DNA from 3 places in the Microbacterium sp. NPDC019599 genome. Region 3 is predicted to be linked to each of the others. Evidence: predicted binding sites of a transcription regulator. Region 3 holds the regulator's gene; each other region holds the start of a gene.

Region 1 (2,263 bases), on a different contig from region 3:
AGCGCGCCCGCGGCCATCGTCCAGCCCACGAGCCGCCGGTTGCGCAGGATTGCGACGAGCTTGGGCCACGTGCGCGTGACCGTCAGGAGGATCGCGCAGAAGGCGAGCGAGAGGATGATGCGCCACGCGACGACCTCGAACGGTCCCGTCGGCGCGAGCGCGAGGAAGTAGAGCGGCAGGAAGCCCCACAGCAGGTACGCGATGAAGGCGTAGACACCGCCGAGTGCGTGCTGCCTGGACAGGTCGGCTCCGGATGCCGCGTCCCCGCGTCCTCCGCCCGCGCGGCCCGTCGTCGCGGCCGGCGGGGAGGAAGGTTCGGGGCTCACTCACCCAGCGTAGGACGCCTCGCACGGCCCGAGGCCGGGGTGCGGCATCCGCTCTGCCGACCTCCGACCGATTACTGCCAGGGCATGAAGAAGGGGCCCGGATGCCGAAGCATCCGGGCCCCCTCAGGAAGCTGTCGTCAGCGGACGACGACCGCGAGCACGTCGCGAGCCGACAGGACGAGGAACTCGTCACCGCCGAACTTGACCTCGGTGCCGCCGTACTTGCTGTAGATCACGCGGTCGCCGACGGCGACGTCGAGCGGGATGCGGTTGCCGTTGTCGTCGATGCGGCCCGGGCCCACAGCCACGACCTCGCCCTCCTGGGGCTTCTCCTTGGCGGTGTCGGGGATGACCAGACCGCTGGAGGTGGTCTGCTCGGCCTCGACCTGCTTGATGACGATGCGGTCCTCGAGCGGCTTGATGGAAACCGACACGGGTCTACCTCTGCTTTCCTTGAGAAACAAGACTCGTTAGCACTCACATAGGGCGAGTGCTGATCCAGTCTAGGCATTCGGCTGGCACTCTTGCAACGTGAGTGCCAAGTGTCGTCACACAACGCCACGCGCGCCCGTACGCTTGCCGGATGGATCTCGCAGAGCTCACCGCGCTGCTGACCCCCGAGGGTCTGCGACTGCTCGACACGCTCCCCGCGATCGACTCCACCGATGACGTCGCGCGCACCGTTTCGCGGCTGCGTGCGGCCGGGCACTCTCCCGGGCTGGTGTCGGCTGTCGTGGGTCAGGCGCGGCTGAGGACGCGCGCGCACGCCAAGTTCGGCGAGTTCGCGGAACGGATGCTGTTCACCCGCGCAGGTCTCGAACAGGCCACCCGCCTCGGGATCTCCGCGAGGCACGCGGCCCGGTTCCGCGCCGCCGGAGCGACCTCGGTCGCCGACCTCGGCTGCGGCATCGGCGGAGACGCGCTCGGGCTCGCGGCGCTCGGGCTGAAGGTCGTGGCCGTGGACGCCGACGAGGTCACGGCGGCGATCGCGGCCTACAACCTCGCCCCGTTCGGGGACGACGTCTCCGTGCGGCACGCGCGCGCGGAGGACGCCGTCGAGGGGCTCGACGTCGAAGCGTACTGGCTCGACCCGGCGCGGCGCACGGCGGGACACAGCGAGACGTCGCGCACGCGACCTGAGGACTGGTCGCCCTCGCTGGACTGGGTCTTCGACCTGGCGTCGCGGCATCCCACCGGCGTCAAGCTCGGCCCCGCGCTCGACCGCGCACTGCTGCCCCCCGACGCCGAGGCGCAGTGGGTGAGCGCGGAGGGCTCGACGATCGAGCTGGTCGTCTGGACGGGGATGCTGGCACGCGACGGCGTGCGCCGGGCCGCCCTGGTCGTCCGGGGGGAGTCGGCGTGGGAGCTCACGGGCGGGACGGATGCCGAGGACGAGCCGGTGCGCGCGCTCGGCGCGTTCATCCACGAGCCGGACGGCGCCGTGATCCGCGCCCGGCTCATCGGCGATGTCGCCCGGTCGCTCGAGGCCGGGATGATCGACGAGCACATCGCGTACCTCACCTCGGATGCGCCGCTGACCTCGCCGTTCGTGGCGTCGTTCCGTGTGCGGGAGGAGCTTCCCGCCGACACGAAGAAGCTCGCGAAGGCCCTGCGCGAGCGCGGCATCGGGCGCCTCGAGATCAAGAAGCGCGGAGTGGACATCGACCCCGCCGCCCTGCGGAAGTCGCTCGCGCTGCGCGGCGACGAGTCGGCGACGCTCATCGTGACCCGCATCGGCCAGAAGCGCGTCGCGCTCCTGGCCGACCGCGTCTGAACCCGGCCGTTCTCGTCGGAATGCGTGGCGTTTCGTCTCGGTCGCTTCGCTCCCTCGCTCAACGACCGGAATGGGTTCGGTCGTTGAGCGAGCGAAGCGAGACGAAACGCCTCGGCCCGGCGAACGCCCGACCCACGAGCTTGTCGCCGCCCGGAATGGGTTC
Region 2 (2,263 bases), on a different contig from region 3:
TGCTCGCTGCGTCAGCCATGGCCCTCGCCTCCCCGGGGTGCGGGTGATTTATTCATCACACGATGAATTGTGTGACCGCGTGCTGTTCGCCGTCAAGAGGCGCCCGGACTGTCCGCCGTGAGGTAGCGCTGCACGTTGGGCGCCGCCCATGCCACGAGCTCGTCGACGGATGCCGAGGCCAGCGCGGGCAGCTTCAGCACGTGCCGCGCGATGAGGAGGCCCGCGACCTGCGACGCGACGAGCGACGCGCGCAGCTCTGCATCCGGGGTCCCGAGCTCCGCCGCGACCTTCCCGATCAGCTCGCGCGAGAGGAACCCCGCCACGAGCGGGGTCGTGAGGCGGTTGCCGAGCGCATGCCGGAACAGCGCGACGCCGCGCTTGCGGACCTCGGGCCGCTCCCACATCTCCAGCACGTACCGCACGATGTGCTCGCCGAGCTCGTCCCGCGGGCCGGCGAGGAGGGCCGGGACGTCGACGTCCGGGCGCATGGGCGCGCCGATCGCCTCGGCGAACAGGTCGGCCTTCGTGCCGAAGTAGTGGTGCACGAGCGCGGAGTCCACGCCTGCGCGAGCGGCGATCCCCCGGATCGTCGCCCCGTCGTAGCCCTGCTCGCCGAACTCCTCGACGGCCGAGGTCAGGATGCGCTCGCGCGTGCCCGTCTCTCCCCCGCGCGGACGTCCTCGCCGGCGCGGCTTCGGAACGACATGCTCGGGCATGGCGTCAGCCTAGAACGCGGAACCGCCCCGAGTCCTGGGACTCGGGGCGGTTCGGGCGCGGGCCCGGATCAGATCACTGCTCGATGGGCTGCGGCTCGTCGCGGTTCTCGTGCGCCGTGATGGTCGGCGCGCTCGCATCGGACGAGACCTCGACCTTGCGCGGCTTGGCCTTCTCGCTCACCGGGATCATGACGCTGAGCACGCCGTTGGCGTAGTTCGCCGTGATGCGGTCGGTGTCGATGCCCTGACCGAGGTTCAGCTGCCGGAGGAAGCTCACCGCCTCGCGCTCGCGCGTGATCCACTTGACGCCCTCGCCCGTCGTGAGCGAGCGCTCGGCGCGGATCGTCAGGAGCTGGCCGTCGACGTCGATGTCGACAGACCCGGGGTCCACCCCGGGCATGTCGGCGGTCAGGACGTAGTGGTCGCCGTCGCGATAGAGGTCCATCGGCATGCGGCGCGGCCCGCGGCGGGTCTCGAGAAGGCTCGACGCGAGGCGGTCGAAGTCGCGGAACGGGTCGTAGGTGGCCATTTTGATGTTCTCCTCTTCTCCTTCTGATGGGTGTCGTCGTGTGGTTTGCGGAAGTTGAGTCGTTTCGGCTCAACTGCGTTCAGATTAGCACTCGACCCCTGAGAGTGCCAACGATTTGCCGTTCGCTCAAGACGAACGGCTCCTCCCCAACCCCTGTTCTTCTCTCGGTTTCTCGAGTCCGACGATCGCCGGATCGAAGGGTGTCTTTCCTACCGAGCATGAGGGATGCCTCGAGATCCAGACCCCCTGCCGCCGTCGCTCGGCGACGCGTTCACGGTCGCCGCCGCCCGCGACCATGGGGTGAGCCGTGCGCGGCTGCGCGCGGCTGATCTCGAGCGACCCTTCCACGGCGTGCGCACCCGGCGCGTGGATGTGGTCGCGGACCATGACGCACCCGGGAGCCAGGACCGCGCTCTGCAACAACGAGTCGCTCGGTCCGCGCGCGCCTTTTCGACGGTCATCCCCGCGCACGCCTTCTATGCCGGCACGACGGCCGTCGCATTGCACGGACTGCCTCTCGAGCAGGCGATCGACCGGCTCTGCGTGGCCGTCCACTCACCTGCCCGCGCCCTTCGCGGAAGCGGCGTCCGAGGAATCAAGGTGTCGCCCGCCCTCGCAAGCGTGCGCGATCTCAACGGGCTTCGCGTGGCGAGCCCCGCCTCGACGTGGGCCATGCTCGCCGATGAGCTGACCGTTCGGCAGTTGGTGATCCTCGGGGATGCGATCGTACGCGTTCCAAGAGACGCGCATGGCCGTCCGCGCCCGGAGGCGCAGCTGGCGACGATCGAGCAGCTGCGCGCTGCCATGGAAGCACCCAGGCGGCGGGGTCGTCGCGCTCTCGAGGCGGCGCTCGAGGATGTGCGCGTCGGGAGCATGTCACCGCTGGAGACGGACTTCCGGCTGGTGTCGACCAGAGGTGGTTTGCCCGAACCCCGCCTCGACGTCGAGATCCGAGACGACGCCGGGCGGCTGCTCGGGATCAGCGATGCCGTATATGTCGACGAGCGGGTGATCGCGG
Region 3 (2,263 bases):
CGAGCGTCGCCAGGAGGTCGTCGCCGTCACGGCTGAACACCTCGTGCGGCTGCACCGAGACCTCGATGTAGAGGTCGCCGTTGGGACCGCCCGCAGGGCCCACCTCGCCCGAGCCGGGCAGCTGAAGGCGCAGGCCCGACTCGACGCCGGCGGGGATGTCGATCGCGACGGTGCGGCGCGCACGCACGCGACCCTGGCCCTGGCACGTCGCGCAGGGGTACGGGATCGTCGTGCCGTAGCCCTGGCAGACGTTGCACGGCTGGCTCGTCACGACGTTGCCGAGGAGGCTGCGCACCTGGCGCTGCACGTGCCCCGACCCGTGGCAGATCTCGCACGTCACGGGCGAGGTGCCCGGCTGCGTGCACGAGCCGTGGCACGTCTCGCACAGCACGGCCGTGTCGACCTCGAGCTCCCGATGCACGCCGAACACGACGTCCTTGAGCTCGAGCGTCACGCGCACGAGGGCGTCCTGGCCGCGCTCGCGGCGCGACCGGGGCCGGCCGGCGCGCGCGCCGCCCGCCGCGGCGCCGAAGAACGTCTCGAAGATGTCGCCGAAGCCGCCGAAATTGCCCGCGCCGCCGCCGAAGGGCGAGTCGCCTCCGCCCATGTCGTAGCGGGCCCGCTGGTCGGGGTCGTTCAGCACGTCGTAGGCGTGCGTCACGAGCTTGAAGCGCTCGGACGCCTCCTCGCTCGGATTCACGTCCGGGTGCAGCTCGCGGGCGAGCCGCCGGTACGCCTTCTTGATCTCGTCGGGGGTCGCGTCCCGCGAGACGCCGAGGACCTCGTAGTGGTCAGCCACATTCGCCTTCCCGCCCGCGCTCTGCGCGGGATCGTGTGGTCGAGGACGCCGTCAGCGGGCGTTCTCGTCGTCTTCGAGCATCCGGGTGAGGTAGCGGGCCACCGCCCGCACCGCCGCCAGATTGCTCGGATAGTCCATGCGCGTGGGGCCCAGCAGCCCCACGCGTGCGTGCGATCCGGTCGCGTCGTAGTCGCTCGCGACGACGGATGCCTCGCCCAGCCCGAAGGGCTCGTTCTCGCGACCGATGCTCGTGGCGAGCCCCTGCTCGTCGGCGACCATCTCGCTCATGAGCCGCAGCAGCGTCACCTGCTCCTCGATGGCCTCGAGGAGCGGATAGATGCTGCCGCGGAAGTCCGACTCACGCCGCGCGAGGTTCGCCGCGCCCGCCATGACGAGCCGGTCCTGGCGGAACTCCTCGAGCTCCTCGGCGACGATGCGCACGATCGCGACCGTCGCGGCGGGGATGTCGGGCTCGTCGGATGCCGTCGAGAGGAACTCGTCGACGCGCTGAGCGCCCTCGCGCACGGAGCGGCCCACGATGAGGTCCCCCACGACGGAGCGGGCGCGCACCATGGCGACCTCGTCGAGCTCGATGCGCGATGCGACGAGCCGCTGCGAGACGCGTCCCGTGTCGGTCACGAGGATCACGATGAGTCGCCCGCCCTCGAGCGCGACGAGCTCGACGTGCGAGACGCTCGCGCGCGCGAACGACGGGTACTGGACGATCGCGACCTGACCGGTCAGGTGCGTGAGACCGCGGACGGTGCGCACGAGCAGATCGTCGAGGTCGCCGGGGCCGTCGAGGAAGGAGGTGATCGCGTGACGCTGCGCGGGGCTCAGCGGGCGGAGCTCGGCGAGGTGGTCGACGAAGACGCGGTAGCCCTTGTCGGTCGGCACGCGACCCGACGACGTGTGCGGAGCCGCGATGAGCTCCTCATCCTCGAGGAGCGCCATGTCGTTGCGGATCGTCGCGGCTGACACGCCGAACGAGTGCCGCTCGACGATGGACTTGCTGCCGACAGGCTCGTGCGTGTCGACGTAGTCCTGCACGATGGCCCGCAGCACCTGGAGCCCCCGGTCCGTGACCATCCCGCCCTCCTCACGCCGATCCCGCCTTGGCTGGCACTCCCCTGATCTGAGTGCCAATTCTACCGGACGCGCTCGGGGCGGTGCTGGATGACGCGGGTCAAGGCGTTTCGTCTCGCTTCGCTCGCTCAACGACCGGATGCGCCGTTGCCGGTCGTTGAGCGAGGGAGCGAAGCGACCGAGACGAAACGCGCCGGACGCCGGGATGCTGTCAGTCCGTCAGCGCGCGGACCACGGCGTCGGCGAGCAGACGGCCGCGGCGGGTCAGGACGATCCGTCCGTGCAGGGCGGCGGGGCCCTCGATGAGGCCGTCGGCGATGAGCGCGGCGACCGCGTGGCGCCCCTCGCCGAGGAGCTCCGCGACCGGGAACCCTTCAC

What was found. Region 3 encodes HrcA, which represses chaperone genes, less so after heat shock. Its sites were predicted from a motif close to TTNGCACTCGNNNNNNNCGAGTGCNAA; they were not measured.
Region 1: the regulator HrcA is predicted to act here: its motif matches at 842-868, upstream of groES (co-chaperone GroES).
Region 2: the regulator HrcA is predicted to act here: its motif matches at 1,330-1,356, upstream of ABZ477_RS06565 (Hsp20/alpha crystallin family protein).

Annotation. Positions count from the first base shown of each region.
Region 1 is NZ_JBEYBL010000005.1:34,856-37,118, reverse strand. Features, by position in the region: gene rarD (EamA family transporter RarD) at 1-242, opposite strand, end outside; gene groES (co-chaperone GroES) at 464-760, opposite strand; gene ABZ477_RS10575 (class I SAM-dependent methyltransferase) at 910-2,100, shown strand.
Region 2 is NZ_JBEYBL010000002.1:667,475-669,737, forward strand. Features, by position in the region: gene ABZ477_RS06555 (ABC transporter ATP-binding protein) at 1-19, opposite strand, end outside; gene ABZ477_RS06560 (TetR family transcriptional regulator) at 93-716, opposite strand; gene ABZ477_RS06565 (Hsp20/alpha crystallin family protein) at 790-1,245, opposite strand; gene ABZ477_RS06570 (hypothetical protein) at 1,597-2,263, shown strand, end outside.
Region 3 is NZ_JBEYBL010000001.1:520,760-523,022, forward strand. Features, by position in the region: gene dnaJ (molecular chaperone DnaJ) at 1-799, opposite strand, end outside; gene hrcA (heat-inducible transcriptional repressor HrcA) at 851-1,888, opposite strand; gene hemW (radical SAM family heme chaperone HemW) at 2,097-2,263, opposite strand, start outside.